DNA from 3 places in the Halomonas sp. TG39a genome. Region 3 is predicted to be linked to each of the others. Evidence: predicted binding sites of a transcription regulator. Region 3 holds the regulator's gene; each other region holds the start of a gene.
The links. The regulator PhoB, encoded in region 3, activates phosphate uptake and scavenging genes when phosphate is short. The targets are predictions, from matches to a motif close to TGTCATANNNNTGTCANA.
Positions count from the first base shown of each region.

Region 1: a site for PhoB is predicted at 1,961-1,978, ahead of U738_RS13220 (putative 2-aminoethylphosphonate ABC transporter substrate-binding protein). Genes of this name have one in related genera too.
Region 2: a site for PhoB is predicted at 2,249-2,266, ahead of U738_RS18935 (DUF6482 family protein). Genes of this name have one in related genera too.

Region 1 is NZ_JQLV01000001.1:2,951,398-2,959,410, reverse strand. Features, by position in the region: gene U738_RS13235 (bifunctional diguanylate cyclase/phosphodiesterase) at 1-401, shown strand, start outside; gene U738_RS13230 (HAD family hydrolase) at 481-1,206, shown strand; gene U738_RS13225 (UTRA domain-containing protein) at 1,199-1,909, shown strand; gene U738_RS13220 (putative 2-aminoethylphosphonate ABC transporter substrate-binding protein) at 2,026-3,063, shown strand; gene U738_RS13215 (putative 2-aminoethylphosphonate ABC transporter ATP-binding protein) at 3,110-4,234, shown strand; gene U738_RS13210 (putative 2-aminoethylphosphonate ABC transporter permease subunit) at 4,231-5,925, shown strand; gene U738_RS13205 (2-aminoethylphosphonate--pyruvate transaminase) at 6,000-7,148, shown strand; gene phnX (phosphonoacetaldehyde hydrolase) at 7,148-7,966, shown strand; gene U738_RS13195 (EamA family transporter) at 7,963-8,013, shown strand, end outside.
Region 2 is NZ_JQLV01000002.1:186,290-194,302, forward strand. Features, by position in the region: gene U738_RS18925 (cryptochrome/photolyase family protein) at 1-1,397, shown strand, start outside; gene U738_RS18930 (thiol-disulfide oxidoreductase DCC family protein) at 1,420-1,818, shown strand; gene U738_RS18935 (DUF6482 family protein) at 1,836-2,138, opposite strand; gene U738_RS18940 (hypothetical protein) at 2,340-2,633, opposite strand; gene dnaB (replicative DNA helicase) at 2,757-4,145, opposite strand; gene rplI (50S ribosomal protein L9) at 4,405-4,851, opposite strand; gene U738_RS18955 (hypothetical protein) at 4,867-5,718, opposite strand; gene rpsR (30S ribosomal protein S18) at 5,731-5,958, opposite strand; gene rpsF (30S ribosomal protein S6) at 5,992-6,369, opposite strand; gene rlmB (23S rRNA (guanosine(2251)-2'-O)-methyltransferase RlmB) at 6,604-7,389, opposite strand; gene rnr (ribonuclease R) at 7,392-8,013, opposite strand, start outside.
Region 3 is NZ_JQLV01000001.1:3,514,179-3,522,191, reverse strand. Features, by position in the region: gene U738_RS15815 (hypothetical protein) at 1-150, opposite strand, end outside; gene U738_RS15810 (HU family DNA-binding protein) at 150-422, opposite strand; gene U738_RS15805 (NAD(P)/FAD-dependent oxidoreductase) at 532-1,722, opposite strand; gene U738_RS15800 (chorismate lyase) at 1,848-2,423, shown strand; gene ubiA (4-hydroxybenzoate octaprenyltransferase) at 2,459-3,349, shown strand; gene phoB (phosphate regulon transcriptional regulator PhoB) at 3,475-4,164, shown strand; gene phoR (phosphate regulon sensor histidine kinase PhoR) at 4,167-5,453, shown strand; gene U738_RS15780 (hypothetical protein) at 5,759-6,064, shown strand; gene U738_RS15775 (hypothetical protein) at 6,709-7,011, shown strand; gene U738_RS15770 (hypothetical protein) at 7,596-7,919, shown strand; gene U738_RS15765 (copper chaperone PCu(A)C) at 8,013-8,013, opposite strand, start outside.

The DNA.
Region 1 (8,013 bases), 560 kb from region 3:
GCGCGATCGCCCTGGAGCTCACCGAAAGCGATTTTATGCGCGACCCAGATCAGGCCGTTGAGATTACCCACGCCATGCGTCAAGCGGGATACTCGCTCTCCATCGACGATTTTGGCACCGGCTACTCCTCTCTCTCCTATTTGCGGCGCTTCGCCGCCGACGCGCTGAAAATAGATATCTCGTTTGTGCGTGAAATGCTCGAAAATAAAAATGATCGCACCATTGTGCAAACCATCATTGCCATGGCGCAGGCGTTAGAAATGAAGACTGTGGCAGAAGGTGTCGAAACCCAAGAGCAAGCTCATTTGCTTGCCGACATGGGCTGTAATGAAGCGCAAGGCTACTGGTTTGGCCGCCCATTACCGGCGGATGAGTTTGCGGCAGCGTGGTTGACCCCTTAAACCCTTATCATCGTCATCGTCTTGTCATCACCTTTGGCATACCCTACGCGCCGCCAACCCGCGATGAAAGGAGTGCCCCATGCGCCTGGCCCTGTTTGATCTTGACGACACCCTCCTGGACGGAGACTGCAGCGACCGCTGGAATTTATGGATGATAGAGCAAGGTTGGATCAGCGATGCCGAGGCCTTTATGGCTCGTGCCGAAAAGATGCATCTGGCCTATCACGCGGGCAAGCTGAAACTTGAAGAGTATCTGGCCATGACCCTGGCACCGCTGCGCGGACGCCGGGTGAAAGATGTGCAAAAAGAGGTCGAGCGCTTTGTGGCCACGCACCTGCAACCGCGTATTTTTGAACAAGCCTGGGCCTGCCTGGAAGCGCACCGCCAGGCTGGCGATACCCTGCTACTGATTTCTGCCTCGTCACGCCATCTGGTCGAGCCGATTGCCACCACCCTGGGGATTGAGCATGTGCTGGCGGTCGAGCTAAGCGTGGAGCACGGAGTGAATGAAGACGCGCGCTATACCGGCGGTAGCGAAGGTATTTTTTCCTATCGCGGCGGCAAGGTGCTGCGCTTGAAAGAGTGGCTGGCCGAACAGCAGATCACTGCTTGCCACACCACCTTCTATTCAGACTCCCGCAACGATTTACCGTTACTGCAATATGTCGATTGCCCCGTGGCAGTTAACCCAGACCCGGTACTGGCCGAGGTGGCTAGCGTTGAAGGTTGGCGGCGCTTAGACTGGCGGACGCCCTCAAGCGCTTCGTCGCCTAATGCTCTGCCAGGAAAATCGGCGCATGTCTGATGCCTACTATTTACAGTTAACCGAACAGCTTCGCACATTAATCGATCAAAATGCCGCCCTGTGGGAAGGCAAGCTTCCCGCCGAGCGGTCATTGGCCGAGCGCTTTGCCACCACCCGCGTGACCCTGCGCCAAGCGCTTTCTCAGCTAGAAGGGGAGGGTCTGATACACCGCAGCAATCGACGCGGCTGGTTTATTTCTCCCGCCCGTTTGGTTTACGACCCCACCCGTGACGCGGGTTTTAACGACTATGTGCGCGCCCAGGGGCGGCAGCCACGCACGGCCGTTTTGAAGCTGGAAAGCCGCGCTCACCCGCCCGCGGCTCGGGCGCTGGGGCTGCCGGATGACCAGCCGTTTCAGCATATTCGCCGCCGCCGCTACGTGGATGACCGCGCGGTGCTGGTGGAGTCGCTGTGGGTAGTACCCGAGCGTGCCCCAGAGTTGCTAGATATCTATAGTGGGCAATCGCTTTGGGGGCTGTTGCGAGAGCGCTGGGGGCACTACCTGGCCAATCGCTCTATTCGCATGGTCTCAGAAGCGCTTTCGCCAATGGATGCCGAAGAGCTATTCGTTGCACCCGGCACTGCCGGGTTAAATATTAACCGTGCCATTTTAGACGACCAGCAGCGCCCTATTGAGTTTGATGAAGAGCACTGGCTGCACGATTCGCTGTGTATCAGCGTGGAGCTATCCGGTCAGCGCTAGCGGAAACGACCTAGTCGCGGTCATCACCAGTTAAAAAAACGTTCAAACAAGCGTCATCGCAGTGTCATTTAACGCCTGCAAACTTCTGGTCTATACCAATCAGCCGGGAGACTATCATGATGATGCCACGCCGTTTATTCCCTTCAACGTTGTTAGCAGGTGCTGCTGCTGTTGCGCTTGCTTCCAACGCCCAAGCAACCGAATTAACGGTGTATACCGCCGTTGAGTCGGACGACCTGCAAAAATATGCTGAACGCTTCAACGCGGCCCACCCGGATATCGAGATTAACTGGGTGCGCGACTCCACCGGCGTGATTACCGCCCGCCTGCTGGCCGAGAAAGACAACCCCCAGGCTGACGTGATCTGGGGCCTGGCCGCTACCAGCCTGCTGGTGTTGGAAGAGGAGGGCATGCTGGAGCGCTACGCTCCCGCTGGCGTTGAGAATCTCGACCCCAAATTTGTCGATGTGGCCTATCGTGATGGTGAAGACCCGGCTTGGGTGGGTATGGACGCCTGGGTCGCTGCTATTTGCTACAACACCATTGAGGGCGAGCGCCAGGGCGTGCCGATGCCGACCTCTTGGGAAGACCTTACCCAGCCTGAGTTTGAAGGCCATGTGATCATGCCTAACCCCAACTCGTCGGGTACCGGCTACCTGGATGTAGCCAGCTGGCTGCAGCTATGGGAAGAGGATCAGGGCTGGGATTACATGGATCGGCTGCATAACAACATCGCCCGTTACACCCATTCGGGCTCCGCCCCTTGTAGCCTGGCGGCGACAGGTGAAACCGTGGTGGGCGTGTCATTTGCCTTCCGCGGTGCGCGCTTGAAGTCCCAGGGTGCGCCTATTGAAGTTATCTTCCCTGAAGAAGGGCTGGGCTGGGATATGGAGGCCGCCGCTATTATGACTGGTACCGACAAGCAGGAAGCCGCGCAAACGCTTATGGATTGGGCAATCTCCCGCGATGCCAACGAACTCTATAACGAAGGCTATGCAGTGGTTGCCTACCCAGGTGTGGCACAGCCGATTGAAAACTACCCCTCCGATATTACTGATCGCATGATCGACGCCGACTTCCAGTGGGCTGCCGTCAATCGCGAACGCGTGCTGGCCGAGTGGCAGCGTCGCTACGATGGTAAAACCGAGCAATAAGCCGCGATCAGTTGCCCCGGCCAGTGTGCCGGGGCATGGAGATGTTATGCACACGACAATGACATCGCTGCTGGCGGCCGACGCGCCGACAGTGATGACCCCCACGACGCCCCATTTACGCATTGAAGCGGTGACCAAGCGTTTTGGTACCTTTACTGCACTGGACAACATTTCCCTGACCATTAACGAGGGGGAGTTTGTCTGTTTTTTAGGTCCCTCCGGCTGCGGCAAAACCACCCTGCTGCGCACTATTGCGGGGCTTGCCCGACAAACCGCGGGCACGCTTATTCAGCGTGACAAGGATATCTCCACGCTGCCCACCCAGGCGCGTGACTTCGGCATTGTGTTCCAGTCCTATGCGCTGTTTCCCAACCTAACGGTGTTTAACAACGTGGCCTATGGGTTGCGCAACCGGCGGGTAGAGCGGTCACGCATCCAAGCACGGGTGAGTGAGCTGCTCGCGCTGGTGAACTTGACGGGCAGCGAAAACAAGTACCCGGCGGCACTTTCCGGCGGGCAACAGCAGCGCGTGGCGCTTGCGCGGGCACTGGCCACCGAGCCTGGCCTGCTACTGCTGGACGAGCCGCTTTCGGCGTTGGACGCCCGGGTGCGGGGCCACCTGCGCAGCCAGATTAAAGCCCTGCAGGCGCGCCTCGGGGTGACCACCATCATGGTGACCCACGACCAGGAAGAGGCGCTCACCATGGCCGACCGCATCGTGGTGATGAACCACGGCGTGATTGAGCAAGTGGGTACCCCGGCGGAGATCTACCATCAGCCTGCCAGCGCCTTTGTGGCCTCGTTTATCGGCAGCATGAACTTCCTGGAAGTGACCGCCCAAGGCGATAATCAAGCGCTGCTGGGTATCACGCCCTGCGCTTGTCTGCCGCATGCCCTGGAAGTGGGCCAAGCCGCCCAACTGGCCATTCGGCCCGAAGCAGTGGCACTTAGCCGTCAAGCGGGAGCGCTGAATGGTGAGGTGATAGGTATCGAGTTTTTAGGGCCCTTTCAGCGGGTCACACTGCGCTTAACGGACGCTGACCAAACGCTCATTGCCGATGTGCCTAGTCGCGATAGTACCGACCTAAACCTTTACCAGGGGCAGGTGCTAGGTATTCACCTGCCCACCGAAGCCGCCCGTCTTTACCCAGCCGGGAGTAGCCAGCAATGATGGCCGAGAGCTTTGTAAAATCGGCGACCAAGCCATCGCTAGAGTCGCTGATCCGCTTGTTGGCGTTACTCGCTGGCGTTGCACTGCTGGTGGTGGGGCTGCTGTTCCCACTCGTGACCATGCTGATCAAGAGCCTGCAAGACCGTGCAGGCGACTTTATCGGCCTGGCCAACTTCGCGTACTATTTTCAAACCCCTGCGCTGGTCAATTCGATCGCCAACTCGTTGCGGGTGGCGCTGATGACCACCGGTGTGGTGGTCGGGTTAGCGTTTTTATGCGCCTACGGGATCACTCGAACCTGCATGCCGGGCAAGCGGCTATTTCGCATGTTGGCGATTTTGCCCATTCTGGCGCCATCGCTGCTGCCCGCGATTAGCTTGGTCTATCTGTTTGGCAATCAGGGGTTTCTGCGCGATTTACTGGCCGGCCACTCGGTTTATGGGCCTATCGGCATTGTGATGGGCATGAGCTTCTGGATATTTCCCCACGCGCTAATGCTGCTGACCACCGCGCTGACCAACAGCGATGCGCGGCTCTACGAAGCGGCCGAAGCGCTGGGTACCCCCAAGTGGCGTACGTTTTTGACTATTACGTTGCCCGGCGTGCGCTACGGGCTGATTTCCTGCCTGTTTGTGGTGTTTACCCTGGCGATTACCGACTTCGGCGTGCCTAAAATTATCGGCGGCCAATTCAGTGTGCTGGCTACCGACGTCTACCGCCAGGTGGTTGGGCAGCAGAACTTTCAGATGGGCGCGGTAGTCAGCGTGATTCTGCTACTGCCAGCGGTTCTCTCGTTTATCGTTGACCGTTGGATACAGCGGCGCCAGGTGGCGCAACTTTCGGCCCGGGCAGTGCCGTGGCAGCCTAGCCCCAGCCCGCTGCGAGATTGGATATTTACACTGCTTTGCTACGCGGTGGCGGGGGCCATTGTGCTGGTGATCGGCACCGCGGTGTATGCGTCGCTGGTGCAGTTCTGGCCCTACAACTTATCAATAACCTTTGAGCACTATACCTTCCAAGGCATGGCCGATGGTGGCTGGGGGGCATGGTTTAACTCGCTCAAGTTAGCGTTTAGCGTGGCCCTGGTGGGCACGTTAGTGATCTTCTTTAATGCCTGGCTAATCGAAAAGAGTGAAGGCTTCCGCCCGCTGCGCCAAGGGCTACACTTTATGGCCATGCTGCCTATGGCGGTGCCTGGCATGGTGCTGGGGCTTGCCTATATCTTCTTTTTCAATCAGGCGGGCAACCCGTTTAACTGGCTGTACGGCACGCTGATGATTCTGGTGCTCAATACCTTGATTCACTTCTACACCGTGTGCCATCTCACCTCCGTCACCGCGCTTAAACAGCTCGATCCCGAGTTTGAAGCGGTGGGGGCCTCACTCAAAGTACCGTTTTGGATCACGTTCAGCCGGGTGACGCTGCCGGTGTCGCTGCCCGCGGTGCTGGATATATCGGTGTATCTGTTCGTCAATGCGATGACCACGGTATCGGCGGTGGTGTTTCTCTATAACAGTGACACACGGCTGGCCTCGGTGGCCGTGCTGCATCTGGATGAGGCGGGCTACTTTGCCAGCGCCGCGGCCATGGCCGTGCTGATTTTCCTTACCTCGCTGGTGGTGAAGCTGCTGCATACAGCGCTTACCCATGTGTTGTTAAACAACGCCCAGCGCTGGCGTATGGCGGGCTAGGAGAGACGAGAACAGTCCTAGACAGCCCGTTGTACTTGCGACTAAAGTGTTTTAAATATCTGGTATAGACCAAAATGAACGATCAAAACGAAGCACTCTATCTGTTAACACCGGGGCCATTGACCACTTCCCCTGCGACCAAAGCCGCCATGCTGCGCGACTGGGGCTCCTGGGACGATGACTTTAACCAGGTCACTGCCGACATTCGTAGCCAGTTGCTTGCTATGGCGGAAGCCGCAAGCGATGAGTACGCCTGCGTGCCCATGCAGGGTAGCGGTACCTTCGCCGTGGAGAGTGCGCTGGCCTGCGCCACTGACCCCAGCGGTAAAGTGCTGGTGCTGATGAATGGTGCTTACGGTAAGCGCGCGGCGCAGTTGCTCCACATAATGGGCCGCCGTTACGTGACGCTGGATAAAGGCGACTACCTGCCACCCCAGCCCAATGAAGTGGCGGCGCTGCTGGAGCAATATCCTGATATTACGTCGGTATTTTTGGTGCACTGCGAAACCAGCTCGGGGATTTTAAACCCACTGGAAGCCATTGCCGAGGTGGTGCACTCCCATGGGAAAACGCTCATCGTCGATGCCATGAGCTCTTTTGGCGGCATCCCTATCAGCCTTGCGAAAACGCCTATTGATGTGCTGGTTTCTTCTGCCAACAAGTGCATTGAGGGTGTGCCGGGTTTTGGCTTTGTGATTATTCGCCAGGCGCTGCTTGAAGCAGGTGGAGGGCGCGCTCACTCGTTGAGCCTGGATCTCAATGCCCAATGGGAATATATGGAGCGCACCGGCCAGTGGCGCTTTACGCCGCCCACGCACACCGTGGTGGCCTTTCAGGCCGCACTTGCCCAGCACCGGGAAGAGGGCGGCGTGCCAGGGCGCTGCGCGCGCTATACCCGCAATCGTGATGCGCTGGTAAAAGGCATGCGCGCGCTAGGCTTCAGCACGCTATTAGAAGACGAATGGCTATCGCCGATCATCACTACCTTTTTAAGCCCTACCGACCCAGCATTTGAGTTTAACGCTTTCTACGCGGCGCTAAAGGCGCGCGGGTTTTTGATCTATCCCGGCAAGTTGACTGAAGTGGAGAGTTTTCGCATCGGCTGCATTGGCCAGCTAGGCACCACGGTGATCGCGCAACTGCTAAGCGCCATTCAAAGCACACTTACCGAGATGGGCGTTAGCCTTTTTCCACACCTATCTTCACAATCAGGGAGCGCCTAATGCAGTATCAATCTCCTCAATGCTTGCAAGCGGTTATCTGTGACTGGGCAGGCACGCTGGTCGATTTTGGCTCCTTTGCACCTACCCAGATATTTGTCGAAGCGTTTGCTGAGTTGGGCGTGGCGATTAGCCTGGAAGAAGCTCGCGGCCCCATGGGTATGGGTAAGTGGGATCATATTCGGACACTCTGCAATCACCCGGACATCGCCGAACGCTTTGTTCAGGCGGTAGGCCACGCGCCTTCTGATAACGATGTAACGGCGCTTTACGAGCGCTTTATGCCGCTGCAGATTGCCAAAATTGCCGACCACTCGGCGGTGATTCCCGGCGCGCTCGAGACCTTAACTACGCTGCGCGCCCAGGGGCTGAAAATCGGTTCCTGCTCTGGCTACCCGGCGGTGGTGATGGAAAAAGTCGTTGCTTTGGCTGCGGATAACGGCCTGCAAGTTGATCACGTAGTGGCGACGGATGAGGTGCCCAATGGCCGTCCGTATCCTGCTCAGGCGTTGGCCAATGTGATCGCGCTAGGCATCAGCGATGTGGCTGCCTGTATTAAAGTGGATGACACCACGCCGGGCATTCTTGAAGGGCGCAGCGCGGGAATGTGGACGGTGGCGCTTACCTGCTCGGGCAATGCGCTGGGGCTAACCTATGCGCAATATCAAGCGTTGAGTGATGCCGAGCGCCACGCCGCCCACGAGCAGGTGGCCGCGCAGTTTGCCCCCTCAGCACCGCACTACTGCATTGAGACCATTGCCGAGCTACCCAGCGTGGTCGATGCCATCAATACACGTCTTCAACAGGGAGAGCGTCCTTGAGTCCAGCCGCGCTTGCTCTGGTGCTGGTCTCGGTATGTATGCACGCC
Region 2 (8,013 bases), on a different contig from region 3:
TTCACTACAGCGCTCTGGACGATGCGGATAACTGTCACTCCCTCATTGATGAAGCTGAGCGCATCGCCCAACAGTATGGCTGCGATGAGATACGCGTTGCCCGACCAGGTGAATGGCGGCTGTGGGAGGCGATGCAGCAGCGCAAAGACGCAACGACTCCATGGCGGCTACTTGAAGATGAGCGCTTCTTTACCACGCCAAAGGATTTCGCCAACTGGGCCACAGGCCGCAAGCAGCTGCGCCTAGAATACTTTTATCGCGAGCAGCGCAAGCGTACCGGGATCTTGATGGAGGGCAATGAACCCGCTGGCGGCAAGTGGAATTTTGACCACGACAATCGCCAACCTATCAAAGCAGCGCTTGAGTTTCCTGACCTGCCACAACACCGCTTTGACACGCTGACAAAAGACGCATTGGCCGATGCGGAACGCCACTTTGGTGATCACATAGGTTGTGTGGAAAACTTCAACCTGCCGGTCACCCGCCGACAAGCGCTGGTAGATTTAAATCACTTCACTGAGCATGGGCTGGCTGACTTTGGCTGCTATCAGGATGCGATTAGCGATTCAGCGCCCTATCTATATCACTCACGGCTCTCAGCCGCGATGAACCTCGGCTTGCTGTCGCCCCATGAAGTCTGTGCAGCCGTCGAGCAGCGCTACTATGACGGCGATGTGCCGATCAACGCCGCCGAAGGCTTTATCCGCCAAATTCTTGGCTGGCGAGAATACGTACGCGGGCTCTACTGGACACAGATGCCCAACTACAAAAGCGCTAATCAGCTCGGCTTCAACCGCGAGCTACCAGCGTTTTACTGGGATGCGAATACCGATATGCGCTGCCTGCAGCGTGCCATACAGATGACCATCGATAATAGCTACGCCCACCATATTCAACGACTAATGGTCACGGGCAATTTTGCCCTGCTGTGTGGGGTCAAACCCGAGGCGCTATGCGACTGGTACCTGGCTGTTTATGCCGATGCCAGCGAATGGGTGGAACTGCCCAATACCTTGGGCATGGTACTCCATGCGGATGGCGGCTTAATGGGCTCCAAACCTTATTGTGCATCGGGTAAATATATCGACAAGATGTCAGATCATTGCCAGCACTGTCGCTACTCGCCTAAGCAGGTTACAGGGCCAAAGGCCTGCCCTTTCAACAGCCTTTACTGGCACTTCCTGGAAACTAATGCCGAGCAATTGAACCAGAACCCGCGCATGAAGCTAATTTACGGCTCGCTCAGCAGAATGTCCGATGACAAGCGTGAAGCAATGCGCCAACAGGCTGAAAGCTTCTTGGCTCAACTGGAAGTGTCACCTGGCTATGGGCAAGCCTGTCACACCGCCGGCTATGCCACTACCAAAACCGATGGCATACGATCGATACCCATATGAACAATACCAACCAGGAGTCACCATGAGCCGCTTCGCACCGTTAAACGCGTTACCGCCGGTCACGCTATTTCACGACGGCCACTGCCCCTTTTGCCAGCAGGAAGTTGCGTGGCTGGAAAAGCATCGCCATCGGGAACACATCGCGCTGGTCGATATTCAGGCTCAGGACTTTAACGCCCATGAGTATGGAAAAGAATTTAACGCCATGATGGGCCAGTTGCACCTGCGCGACAGCCAAGGAGAGTGGTTTATCGGTATGGATGCCAGCCGTGCCCTCTATGCAGTGTTGGGCTATCGGCGGCTGGTGAGGCTTTCGTGCTTACCGGCTCTATACGGCGCAATGAACGCCGGTTACCGGTTTTTTGCCCGTCGTCGAATTCGGCTTGGGCGGTGGTGGGAAAAGCGTCAGGCTAAACGTTAATGGGTGAGAATAGCGCCTTAGAAAACAAGCGGCATGCGCGATGTCAGCGGCTCGCTATAATGCGCATCGCGGCCAATCACTTCGTCGTGGGGCACATGCTGCACTAAGTAAGCACGGTGAATCCCAGCACGCTTAAGCTCCATATAGGCATCGTCCAGCGAGCGAAATAGCATCGGCTTGGTACGCTGCATCAGCATGTGCCGCTCGCCTTCAACGTCTTCCAGTTCAACCTGATAAAAGCGGCTACCCGAATGGGTAATCACGCGAATTTCAAAGTTGTCGTGACTGGCGACAAACTGCTTAAGATCCTTCAGTTCCATGGTTCCCTCCTATTATTTGGCGATGTCATAAGGAATGTCAGACGGTATGCCTTCAGATATGTCATCAGGGCACAGCATGACTGCACCCCATGACACTTCTGTTGCCCCGTCATTGCAATGTAATGACAACAAGCAATCACTAGACATTAATAGCTAGGAGGCCAATAGTGCAAGAGAGTTCCTGACCGGAAGGTCAAGACATCATTGATATTCAGAGGGGTCGATGGCTTTACCCAGCGAATTGCGGTCAATCCAGTTGCCGCCTTTGGTCTCTTTGTAACGGAACACCACCTTATCCCCCACGGTCACGGGCAGCTCACCGTCTTCGGTCTGGTAGCTATACTTCTCGCCTGCCACGACCAAATGGTAGCGATAAAGGTCTGGCATACCCAACCACTCTTTGAAAGGGCCCTCGCGCTCTAGCGCCTCTAGCTCACCGCGCCCCTCAAGTTTAGGAAGACGCTGCCGATTACCGCGCCGAAATCCACCTGCCATGTGCTACTCCCATTTTTTGCATATCGTGGGTGGGGCATTATACGAACTCGCTCCCCATCCTCAAGTGACTCATCACTCGCCTGTAATAAAAGAAACCTGTCATCAAGAACCGGTCATCAAAACTTAGTCGCCGAAGGCTTGGCCGTAACTATCCGGCGCCAAATCCTCAAAGCGGGTATATTTGCCGATAAACGCCATATGTACCGTGCCGATAGGCCCATTACGCTGCTTACCGATAATTAACTCGGCAATACCCTGATTGTCGGGGTTATCTGGATTATAGACTTCATCGCGATAAACGAAGGCAATAACGTCCGCATCCTGCTCAATCGCTCCAGACTCCCTCAAATCCGACATAACCGGACGTTTATTGGGGCGCTGCTCCAATGAGCGGTTCAACTGTGAGAGCGCAACCACCGGGCAGTTAAACTCTTTTGCCAAGCCCTTCAAGGAGCGTGAAATTTCAGAAATCTCACCGGTACGGTTTTCATTGAAGCCGGGAATCTGCATTAACTGAAGATAATCGATCATGACCAGCGCGATATTGCCGTGTTCACGCACCACACGCCGCAACCGTGAGCGCATCTCGTTAGGCGATAAGGCGGCAGTGTCATCAATAAACAGCTGCTTATCTTTGAGCAGATTAACCGCGGAGGTTAAACGCGGCCAATCCTCATCTTCCAGTTGACCGGTACGCACGCGGGTTTGATCGATCCTGCCCAGCGAGGACAGCATCCTCAGCATTAGCGATTCTGCGGGCATCTCCATGGAGAACACCATGACCGGCTTGTCGCTGGAAATAACTGCATGCTCAACCAGATTCATGGCGAAAGTGGTTTTACCCATTGAGGGGCGGCCTGCAATCACCACCATATCCGAAGGCTGCAAGCCGGTGGTCATTTCATCTAGATCACGGAAACCGGTGGAAAGCCCGGTCATCTCACCTTTAAGGTTAAACAGCTCGTCAATGCGATCAACGGCTTTGGTCAATAGATCACTCATGCCGATAGGGCCGCCTGTTTTGGGACGCTCCTCGGCAATCTGGAATACCAGCCGCTCGGCTTCGTTGAGCAACTCATCAGCCGGGCGCCCCTGGGGGGTAAAAGCACTATCGGCAATTTGATTAGCGGCACGGATCAGCTTACGTAGCGTTGCCCGCTCACGTACGATATCGGCGTAGGCGCGAATATTACTGGCAGAGGGCGTGTTACGGGCAAGCTCAGCCAGAAACGCCAGCCCACCGACCGTATCCAAATGATCACGTGCTTCCAGCGCCTCGGAAAGCGTCACCACGTCCAGTGGCTGGCCGGCTTCAGCCAGGTGAATCATCACGTTGAACACCAAACGGTGCTCATAGCGGTAGAAATCATCAGCGACCAAGCGCTCTGAGACGTTATCCCAGGCCTGGTTGTCCAGCATGAGCCCGCCTAGTACCGACTGCTCCGCCTCCAACGAATGCGGCGGCAGCTTTAACGCTGCCGTTTCTTTATCAGCAGAAGGCTGATCCTGCATAGCGAGCTCCTTTAAACACATCAGCGTAACCGATGAAGAGGGATATGTTAGCCGGAGCGGGCGCATTCGACCACCGACATTACCACCCATCTAGACATTGTCTGAAAAACGCCAAACCTTAATAGCCGAGGCGGGTTTATGACAATATCCAGTACTCCTGCCGTAAAACACAGGCATCAGAAATAACAAAAGGCGCGGGGTATCCCGCGCCTTTTGAGGCGTTCGTGCTAGCACAATGAGTGGCTAAGTCTTTACTTAGTTACTCTGCAACTACCACCACGCGTACAACGGCATCCACTTCAGCGTGCAAGTGAATAGCGATGTCGTATTCACCCGTTTGGCGAATAGGACCCGTCGGCATACGAACTTCGCTCTTGGCAACATCGATGCCAGCAGAAGAAATTGCGTCGGCCAGGTCACGCGGACCAATCGAACCAAACAGCTTGCCTTCATCGCCTGCTTTGGAAACCAAAGACAGTTCGATGTCGTTCAACTGCTCAGCGCGCGCTTCGGCTTCAGCCTTACGCTCAGCAGCTTGCGCTTCGAGCTCAGCACGCTGCGCTTCAAACGCTTCGATGTTGTCTTTGGTTGCCGGTACGGCTAAACCGTAAGGCACCAAGTAGTTACGACCATAACCAGGCTTGACGGTGACCTTGTCACCCAGGCCGCCCAGCTTACCAATGTTGTCGAGCAGAATGACTTCCATCTCGTAAACCTCTTGTCAGTTGCTGCGGGCAAGGCGTGCGCGAACGTTCGCGAATGTATCAATCAGCCCCAACAGCAGCACAATGAGAATCGTGGGCCAGGTCGTGATCAGTAGCACATAAAATGCTACCAGCCACAGCCCGTTCATCCCCTTTATTCCAATAAACCCGTGCACTAACGCAACGCCAGCTACCAACAGCGGAATCCAACCAAGCATCGCCAGCGCATGAGCGCCTAACAGCATGCCTATCACCCCAATGACGACCAGTACGGCCAGCTCCTTAGGGGTCAAGCGCAGTGCGTGGAACTCTTCGCGAAAGCCACCTGGGTTGTACAACCCAGCTTGCCAGCTACGCGCAAGCGCCAAGCACACGATGGCTGCCAACAGCACCACAAGCCCAGTCACTCCACCCACCACCAATGAGGCAATGGTTTGAGTATCGTAGCCTTGATTGGCAAATTCCGTGAGCATGCGATCCACTTCTTCTGAACCTTCACGCAGTTGCTCAAGCATTAGCTCAGTGCCGCCTGGCGGACTGAAGATGCCCAGTTGAACCATAACAGCGGCGACCAAGGTCCCCACAATCAAGGTTTCTCCCCAACGCATCCTCTCGCGCAGGATAACGGCCATCAGCGTTACCAGCAGTATGCTAGCAAGCGGAATCACGTCACCCTGAGCCCACCACCAACCGGCCGGTAGTGCTGCGGCGATGATCACCGGTAGCGCAGGTGCAAAACCTTTGCGCAGGGTCATCAACGCAGCAATGGCTGCTCCTAACCAGAACAACCACGGCACTAGCGTTGCCAGAGCCGCCCCGCCTGCAGCGTAAGGCGTGCCCCGCATTAGCCACCGGGCTAGTGCCAGCATCACGTTAAACGCTTACTGGTGGCTATCGGAGTAGGGCAGCAGCGCCAGATAACGCGAGCGCTTGATAGCAGTCGCCAACTGACGCTGATAGCGTGCTTTGGTGCCGGTAATACGGCTTGGAACGATCTTGCCGGTTTCGGTTACGTAGGCCTTCAGCGTGTCCAGATCTTTGTAGTCGATCTGCTTGATGCCTTCAGCGGTAAAGCGGCAAAACTTACGGCGACGGAAAAAACGTGCCATGGACTAGCTCCTTAAAACGTGCAGTGAATAAAATCAGGCAGTTTCTTCTTCTTCAGCGCGCGGTTTTTCTTCGCGACGCGGACGTTTTTCTTCTGCCGGTTTCATCATCGGTGAAGCTTCAGTAACCGCTTCTTTGCAGCGTACAACCAAGCTGCGGATGATGGCGTCGTTGTAACGGAAGATGTTCTCGATCTCGTCGAGAGTCTCGCCGGAACATTCAACGTTCATCAGCACGTAGTGGGCTTTGTGGATCTTGTTGATCGGGTAAGCCAAGTGACGACGGCCCCAATCTTCTAGACGGTGCACAGTGCCGCTGTTTTCGGTAACGATGCTGGTGTAGCGCTCGACCATCGCCGGCACCTGCTCGCTTTGATCCGGGTGGACCATAAATACGATTTCGTAATGACGCATGGGATCTCCTTGCGGTTTGACAGCTTCCGTTGTGTGCAATTGCTAAACGCAATAAACGACGACAGGGAAGCAAGGAGTTAACTGAAGTGCTCCGCCACCGCACTAGACGGCTATTGGGGCATCAAACAGAACTTTTATTTCAACAACGATTTCAATTACTGTTTCAACGACTAGTTCTTACAGCTAACGCCCATTTGCAGACAAACGGGCGCGTGTATCTTAGTAGTACGGCGGTTAACTTGCAAGCTGGCGCTGACGGACAGCCTCAAACAGACAAATACCGGTGGCCACCGAAACATTAAGGCTAGAAACCTCCCCTGCCATAGGGAGCTTGGCGAGGTTATCGCACGCTTCGCGGGTCAAGCGCCGCATGCCCTTGCCTTCTGCCCCCATCACCAGTGCGGTGGGGCCTGTCATATCAATATCAAAGACGCTGGCCTCAGCCTCGCCAGCCGTACCGGTTATCCACACACCGGCATCTTTTAGCTTGGCGAGCGTACGCGCCAGATTGGTGACTTGATAAACCGGCACTACTTCGGCAGCACCACAAGCGACCTTGCGCACCGTTGCATTGAGCGGCGCGGCTTTATCCTTTGCCACAATCACCCCGTGGGCACCGGCGGCATCAGCACTGCGCAGGCAGGCGCCGAAGTTATGCACATCAGTGACACCATCGAGAATAAGTAGAAGCGGCGGTGTAGACGCCTGCCAGGCGCGCAGCTTAAGCCAGAGCGACTCTTCACCTTCAGGGGTTAACGGCGGACAGAACGCCACCACCCCTTGATGGGCCGCGCCCTGGGTTAACTGATCAAGCAGGTCGCGTGGCTGCTCCTTCACTCGGGCGCCGTGGGCCTGGGCTTGGGCGACCAACTCTTTTAAGCGACTACCCGCCCCCTGCTGCACCCAAAGTTCCCGGGGCGCTTCACCTCTGTCTAGCAGGCTTTGCAGGGCATGAACGCCGTATACCTGATCCAGGCCATCAGGGGTCTTGGGCCCCCGCCGAGAAGACGCCGACTTCATGCTCACCCCTTATTCGGTGATGGTTTGCGCGGGCCATTACGGGTGCGCCGGGGACCACGGCGGGTGGCGGGCTTCTCGCTATTGGGTTTCTTGTCTCCAGCAGCTTTGGCACTATCTCTTTTAGCACCGGCGCCCTCTTCCCCACCGCGGCTCTTACGCGGCTGACGGCGTGGGCGTGGCTTCTCATCATTCAGACCGAAGTCAATCTTACGGTCATCCATATCGACACGCGCCACCTGAACGGTAAGGCCATCACCTAAGCGGTAGGTCGTGCCGGTGCGCTCGCCTTTAAGACGGTGCTTCTCAGCCTCGTAATGGTAGTAGTCCGAGGGCAGCGACGTGACATGCACCAGGCCTTCCACATAGAACTCATCCAGGCGTACAAACAGGCCGAACTGGGTGACCGAAGCGATGGTACCTTCGAAGGTTTCACCGAGTTTGTCGGACATAAACTCGCACTTCAGCCAGCTCTCTACATCACGCGTAGCCTCGTCGGCGCGGCGCTCAGTCATTGAGCAGTGTTCACCCAGCTCAAGCATCTGCTCGAAGGTATACGGACACCACTTGCTGGGCGGCTCAACCGGCGCACCCTCAACGCGAAGCACCGTATTGGTCTGACGCGGA
Region 3 (8,013 bases):
CCGGTAGTGGCGGGCAATACTTAGATCTTCCGTGGCAATCCCCCAGTCCAAGCCGCGCATGCGCTCTAACTGTTCACGAAAGCGCGGCTTGCGGCGCAGGGCACGTTTGAGCATTACGCCCAGCAGCCACAGCGTCAGCTTGAGCTTCATTAGGAAACGGCGTCCTTAAGTGCTTTGCCAGGCTTAAAGGCAACGTTTTTGCTGGCCGGAATTTGCAGTGGTGCACCGGTCTGCGGGTTTTTGCCGGTACGCGCTGCGCGCGCGCGAACGGTAAAGGTACCAAAGCCAATCAGAGCGACATCTTCGCCCTTAGCACAACTGTTGGTGATCTCATCCAGAATCACGTTCAGCACTTGGCCAGCTTTATCTTTAGAAAGGTCGGCATTTTCAGCGATGGCTGCAGCGAGTTCAGGTTTGCGCATAAAGGAATCTCCCCTTTTGAAAAGAAATCAAACATCAAATAAATGCATGTTGTTGAGTGCGTAGCCGATTAGGTTAGCTTTTCTAGCCTAGTCGTGAACGCGACGAAAATCAGCCTAGCAGCGTAGGGGCTGCTCTGGAAAGCTCCACTTTCCTTCTCACGCAGCCCCCTGTCAACGCAAAACCAATCAAACGACCGTATTTATTTTCAGCCAAGGCACTGATATCACCGCCTTCGCCTTCAATTCGCCAACGCTCGGGGGTGGTCGCCGGTGGGTAGGCAACCACTGGCAGCAGCGGCGTTTTAACCACCACCGGCCAAGCGCCAAAGCTAACCGGGGTGTGGGTGCCTGAAAGGGTTGCCGCCAGCGCTTTAGCGCTGGCTTGCAGCGGCTGAACGTACATGGCATTAACGCCGTCTACGCAGGCTACATCGCCCAGGGCGTAGATATTGGAGTGCGAAGTCCGCAACTGACGATCAACCGCTATGCCGCTAGGCGACACGCTTAAACCAGCAGCTTCGGCGAGCGCTGTGCGGGGTGCGAGGCCGGTGGCCATTAGCACGAGATCAGCGTTGACGGCCTCGCCGCTATCCAACCGCAGAACAGTATTTTCACCGCTGCTGAGCGCTATAGACTCAATTGAGCGGCCAAGGTGAAGATGGATACCCGCTTCGCTAAAGGCATCACCCAGGGCGTTCCCTAAGGGTGGTGGCAGCAAGCGAGGAAGTAGGGATCCCTCGGGGGCGACGATGCTGACTTGATGACCGCCAGCGTGAAGATCATTGGCAAATTCACAGCCCACTAGTCCCCCGCCAATAATCGCTACCTGTGCGGGGCCGTGGCCTAACGCGGTATAAAAGCGGCGGTAGTCGTCTAGGTCGTTGATCGTAAAGCAACGTGGGGCCACGCTGGCGTCGATGCTGAAGGGCACCCGTGGCGCGGCGCCAGTGGCTAATACCAGTGTGTCGTAGCCGAGCACCTGGCCTTCTTTGAGCAGTATTGATTGGTTATCCACATCCAGAGCGCTTACCTGGGTGTGGATAACCACCTGGGCGTTGAGCTCTTCGCCAAGCTGCGCTGCGCTGCGCTGGGCTAATTGATCCGGCTTCAGGCCCTTGGCGAAGCCGGTGGAGAGCAACGGCTTGCTATAGTCATCGCCGCTGTCAGCGCTTACCAGCGTAATCGAGCGTTGGTCGCCCAGGCGGCGCAAGGCGCGGGCAAGGCCAACCCCTGCCATGCCAGTGCCAATAATCACCAGCGCAGCGTGTGAAGATGTTTTTTGTGCTTGGGTGGCGGGCATGCAGACACCAAAAAGTTGCTAAGAAAGAGGCGCTAAACTAGAGCTGCTAAAAAAGGTGTTGAAACAAAAGCCTTTCATTGCCCCATGTTACACTAGCTGACCCGTTTATTGCCCTGGAGAACTTGGTGACGCCTGCTGCTTTTCGGCAAACCCCTCTATTTTCGCGCTGGCGCCAGATTGATGCGGCCCGCCCGGCGATGAGTGCCCCCTGGTGGCAGTGGGTTGCCTCTACCGACTCATTAACCGCCCGTTTAATGGCCGCGGGGGGCGATAAGCCTTTTCGAGTACGGCTGCTACGCCAGGGCGTCGGTTGGCCGCGACAGGATGAGGCTCAGGCGCTGGGCATTGGTGCTAAGCGTTACGCTTGGCTGCGGGAAGTGGCGCTGTGTTTAGATGAAACGCCGTGGGTGGTGGCGCGCTCGGTCGCCCCGCTCACGCAGGTAAAGGGCCAACGGCTAGAGAGCTTGGGCGAGCGCTCGCTAGGTAGTTGGCTATTTCGCCAGCCGGGTTTAGTGCGTGGGCCATTGGAAGTAACGACGCATTCCCCCCAGTTTGCTAGCGTCAACGGCATACGGGAAGGCTGTGCCTGGGGAAGGCGCTCCGTTTTTTATCACGGCTGCAAGCACGGCAGTCTGTCGTTATTAGTGCAAGAGTATTTTTTGACGGCGATGGCGGATGATCTTGGCCTGCCTTCGCGCTAGGCTAGCGCCTGCATCTTATTCTTCGTGAGGTAAGCATGGATCGTTCACTGTTGCGGCCGAAGGGATGGGCTCGCGTGGCAGATTTTTTACAGCTGATGCGCTTGAATCGGCCGATAGGCACATGGCTTTTGATGTGGCCGACGCTGTGGGCACTTTGGGTCGCTGCAGAAGGCGTGCCCGGGCGAAATGTGCTGCTGATTTTCGTGGCCGGTGTTTACGTGATGCGTGCCGCGGGCTGCGTGGTCAATGACTATGCGGATCGCCACTTTGACGGCCATGTGAAACGTACCAAAAACCGTCCATTAGCCACGGGCCGGATCAGCGAAACCGAGGCGCAGCTGCTGTTTATTGCCCTGGTGGCCGCGGCGTTTATTCTGGTACTACTAACCAACTGGTTTACGGTGCTGCTCTCGCTGGGCGGGGTGCTGCTGGCGATTATTTATCCGTTTATGAAGCGCTATACCCACTTTCCCCAGGTGGTGCTGGGCGCGGCTTTTTCCTGGGCAATTCCGATGGCTTTTGGCGCCGTGCTTGGCCACGTGCCGCTGGAAGCATGGCTGCTATTCTGCGCTAATGTGTGCTGGACAGTGGCCTATGATACCCAGTACGCCATGGTCGATCGCGACGACGATTTAAAAATTGGCATTAAATCGACGGCCGTGCTGTTTGGAAACGCGGATCGTTTGATTATCGGCCTGCTCCAGTTAGCCACTCTGGGGTTGTTGGCCTGGGTAGGCTGGCGGGTTGGTTTAGGTGGATTCTTCTGGTTAGGGCTTGCGGCCATGGCGGCGACTTTCCTGCATCAGCAGCGCTTAATTCGCTATCAGGAGCGGGATCCCTGCTTCCAGGCGTTTCTCAATAATCACTGGTCGGGGCTACTGATTTTTGCCGGTATCGCGCTAAGTTGGTGGCCTATCACTGGGTAATCTCGGCGGTTGTCATGTAACTGTCATCAAGTCATGGTGTTATCGTCATTGACATGTCATTGAACTGTTTTTCTTTGAATTCGCTTTCTTTGAACTAGTTTTTTCGAACACCGTGAGGCTCTGGTATGACCGCCAAGACCGTTCTGATTGTCGATGATGAAGCGTCGATTCGCGAGATGATCGCGGTAGCGCTGGAAATGGCTGACTATCGCGTGCTCGAAGCGGATAATGCCCAAGATGCTCATGCTATGGTGGTTGACCACCAACCCGATCTACTGCTGCTGGACTGGATGATGCCGGGCACTAGCGGAATTGAGCTGGCAAGGCGCTTAAAGCGTGAAGAAGCTACCGCCGAAATTCCTATTATTATGCTCACCGCTAAAGGCGAAGAGGATAATAAAATTCAAGGGCTTGAAGCCGGTGCCGATGACTATATCACCAAGCCCTTTTCACCCCGGGAATTGGTGGCTCGGTTAAAGGCGGTGCTGCGCCGTGCGACCCCGCGTGGGGTTGAAGACCCGATAGAGATTAACGGTCTGCTACTTGATCCGGTAAGCCACCGGGTCAGCGCCCACGGCAAAGCGCTGGAAATGGGGCCTACCGAGTACCGTTTGCTGCAGTTTTTTATGACCCATCAAGAGCGCGCTTACACGCGTAGCCAACTGCTTGACCAAGTGTGGGGCGGCAACGTCTACGTCGAAGAACGCACGGTCGATGTGCATATTCGCCGCTTGCGCAAAGCGCTGGGCGACGTGCATCAAAACCTGATTCAAACGGTTCGGGGTACCGGTTACCGTTTCTCTGCACGGGTGTAAATGTGCGTTTATGGAGTCGTGAGCTGTGGCGAATAGCGTGGCTGTCCACGCTGGGTACTTGCTTAGGTTGGCTATTGGGCTCGGCTGGGCTAGGGCTTTCGGCAGGGCTAGCGGTATGCCTGTTTTACCATTTACGTCAGTTGCGCGAGCTCTACCAGTGGCTCACCCTTCACCCACACGATGAGCCGCCTGCTGCTCGCGGAATGTGGGGCGAGTTATTTGACCGCTTATACCGCTATCAAAAAAGCCAGCGTATTACCCAAAGCCGTCTGCGCGCTACCTTAGCGCGTATTCAAGAGTCGTCTGAAGCGATGCGCGACAGCGTGGTCATGCTTGACCGTCACGGTGATCTGGAGTGGTGGAACAGCGCTGCCACCGCCATGCTAGGGCTACAAACCGCCCATGACCGTGGTCAGCACATTACCAATCTGCTGCGCGATCCAAGCTTTATCAGTTACTTTAATGCGCGTAACTACAGTGAGCCATTAACGCTAACCTCGCCGATTGATGAACGGCGAATTCTGCAGTATCAAATTACCCTGTACGGTGACGATGAACGCTTGGTGATGGCGCGCGATATCACCCGCTTGCATCGCCTTGAGCAGATGCGGCGCGACTTTGTTGCCAATGTCTCCCACGAGCTGCGCACTCCTTTGACCGTGCTCTCCGGCTATTTGGAAACCTACAGTGATATTGCCGATCAGTTGCCGCCGCGATTAGGTCGTAGTATCCAGCAAATGCAGGAACAGACCCAGCGGATGCAGAATTTGGTCAATGACTTATTGCTGCTTTCGCGTCTGGAGATTGATCAGGGCGGTAAAGATCATCACCCGCTGCCACTTGGGCCTTTACTACAAAGCGTTTGTGATGATGCGCTGGCCCTGTCGCATCAGCGGCATACCATCACAGTGGCGCTTGAAAGCGATGCGCGGCTGTTAGGTAGCGAACAGGAAATTCGCAGCGCCGTCTCTAATCTGGCCTTTAATGCGGTGCGCTACACGCCAGCAGGCAGCCAAATCACACTGCGCTGGAAAGCTAGCGCTACTGGCGGGGGCTATATAGATGTTGAAGACAATGGTGAAGGGATTGATCCCGTTCATATTCCCCGCTTAACCGAACGCTTTTACCGAGTCGATAAGGGGCGCAGCACTGCGACCGGTGGTACAGGCTTAGGCTTGGCGATCGTTAAGCACGTGCTATTGCGTCACGATGCACAGCTGCAAATTGAATCTCATCCCGGCAAGGGCGCGCTGTTTCGCTGCTCCTTCCCCTCCTCGCGTCTGGTTTAATTAAGCAAAGGATCCAACGCACAACATTTGTAGAAGTGTGCAATATTGGCATGCAAGGTTGGTAAAACTTACTCATGTGTCATTTTTATACAGCTTTAAGCGCCAATTGATGGCTTGGGTAGTATTTCTTTGGTATAGCGGTTATTTGTTAAGTCATTGATTTTATTTGTTTTATATTTTTATTGTGACTTTTGGCATGCCAGCTGCACTTTATTAAGTAAGGAAGATGACCGCAGGAATTGCTGGCTACTGGTTAGCCTTTCTTTCTTAACCAAGCGGTAACAAACAGCGATCGGAGGTGGAATATGATGTCCAAGGATTTTCTCAAGAAAGCTGGTATTTTAGGTGTATCTTTTGGCCTGATGGCAAGCCCATTGGCGTTTGCACAAACAGATGAAAACACTGCAATTGATGAGAACCAAGGCATCACGGCTGATGAGCAGCCAATGGATGCACAGGGTACTGGTAGCTCTAGCAGTGATAGCATGAGTAACGATTTAACCCATGACGAAGGCGATGATGCCAGCGACATGGAGCCTCAATCAAGCAGTCACTCAGATGACGCTGAATATGACGAAGATGAACTTGTTGAAGAAAATGGCGGTAGCTAATTATTGATGATTTTTTAGATATCATTGAATGCTTTTTCATAGGATGAGGAAGCGATCAACAGGATGTTATACAGACAAGGATGTGCTTCGGATTCAAGGATGAATCAATAGGAAATCAAAACGTTAGTCAGGGTAAATTCCAGGGTTGGAATCCCGCACAAGGAGTGGAAGCTAGCGTTAGTCATTACCTATAACCTATTCTGATATCGGGCCCCGCTGTGCGGGGCCTAATTTTTTGCTGTCTGCTTTTTCGCCTCCTGCTTTTTCCTTATTACTTCTGCCCACCCGCCTTCGCTGCCACTCCCTTTACAGTACTTTTTTCGTTTTTCTATAAACGCTAGCGTCTAGCGGCCTATTAGCTGTGCCTGGGTTGCTTTGCTGAGTGTGTCATAAAGGCACAGACAATTTTGCGCATGTGTCATTAGTGCACATGTAATTAGCGTGCTTTTGTTTTTAGCGGCATATGATTGCGCGCAATTTAAATTGTTTAAGTATTTGATTTTTGGTTATTAACTTTTTAATTTTTGTTTTTGGCATTGCATATGCAATCTCAAGGCAGTGAAGCTAACCGCAGTGAGATATCAGCCACAGTGCCCCTCTCACTTCACTTCAGCGGTATCAAACAGTCGCCAGGAGTAAATAGTATGTTTAACGCATTTGTGAAAAAAGCAGCCGTTGTAGGTCTTTCATTTGGTTTGCTGGCCAGCCCGCTAGCCTTTGCCCATATCTCCATCGATGCCAATCAAGACTTCACGGTTGATGACGAGCCCATCCAGGCGCAGTCTCATCACACATCCGGCCAAGCAGATTTTAGCCCATCTGATCTAATGTATGACGAAGGCGACCGCCCTAATGTCGTCAAGGCAGAGTCTCATCGCACTAGTGGTCAAGCGGACTACACCGCTAAAGATTTGACCCAAGACGTAGGTGATGGAAACGTTTGGTAACAAAAGTTTGCAATTTCGAGAAAATATATTACGATTAGGTTGTGAGCTAAAAGCGTAAAAACGTGTCACACCGATAGGGATGCACGTCGATTCAAGGAATGAATCAAACGACAATCAGAGCGCTGGTCAGGGTTAAATTCCAAGGTTGGAGTCCCGCAAACGGAAAGGAAGCTAGCGCTAGTCATTGTCATAATCTTGTGTCCTTAGACCCTGCTGATGCGGGGTCTGATTTTTTGTGACACTTAAAACGCTCTTAAGCTACTATCCTCTTCGTTTGGGTGCTGTTTTCTAACGGCTCCTATCTCCATCAGCGCCGCTATTTTTCCATCAGCTCTCCGGAAGGCATGTCTGAACCAGCCGTATTGGCTATAAATAAATCGTCACATGTGTAATTGTTGCACAATTATATTTTGCAAAATAAGCTAGTGCTGCTTTTTTTTGTGCGCAATTTTATTTTTTATGTGACTGATTTGTAAGTTCTTATTGTTTATATATGAGCTTTGGCATTCAGTATGCCTTGTTAAAGCAGTAATGACCGTTCTTATTGTTATTGAGCGGTATCCAAAAATATTGAGGAGCACGTCATGTTATTGAAAGAAACGAGCAAGAAGGTTGCTATCGTAGCGACTGCTTTTGGTCTAGTCGCGAGCCCGCTGGCAATGGCGAACTCGTCCATTGAATTGAACCAAGACCGTTCCGCTGGTCAAGGTGTCATCGACAAGCCTGAAACGCATGCAACGTCACATGCAGCTCACGTATCGGCTGACGATTTGAACCGTGATGATGGCGATAGCCTGGATTTCTCGCCATCTAGCAGTGCTTCTGATAAAGGGGAAAGAGTGCAGCGTGGTGCTAATATCAGCCCAGAAGATCTGACCCGAGATGAAGGCGATAGCACTGACTGGTAACCGATAAAATAAGTGTAACTGCTAATTTAGCCGTTTCTCGTTGAAACCCCCGCTTCGGCGGGGGTTTTTGCTTTGCGTTAAAAGCAACGGTCAT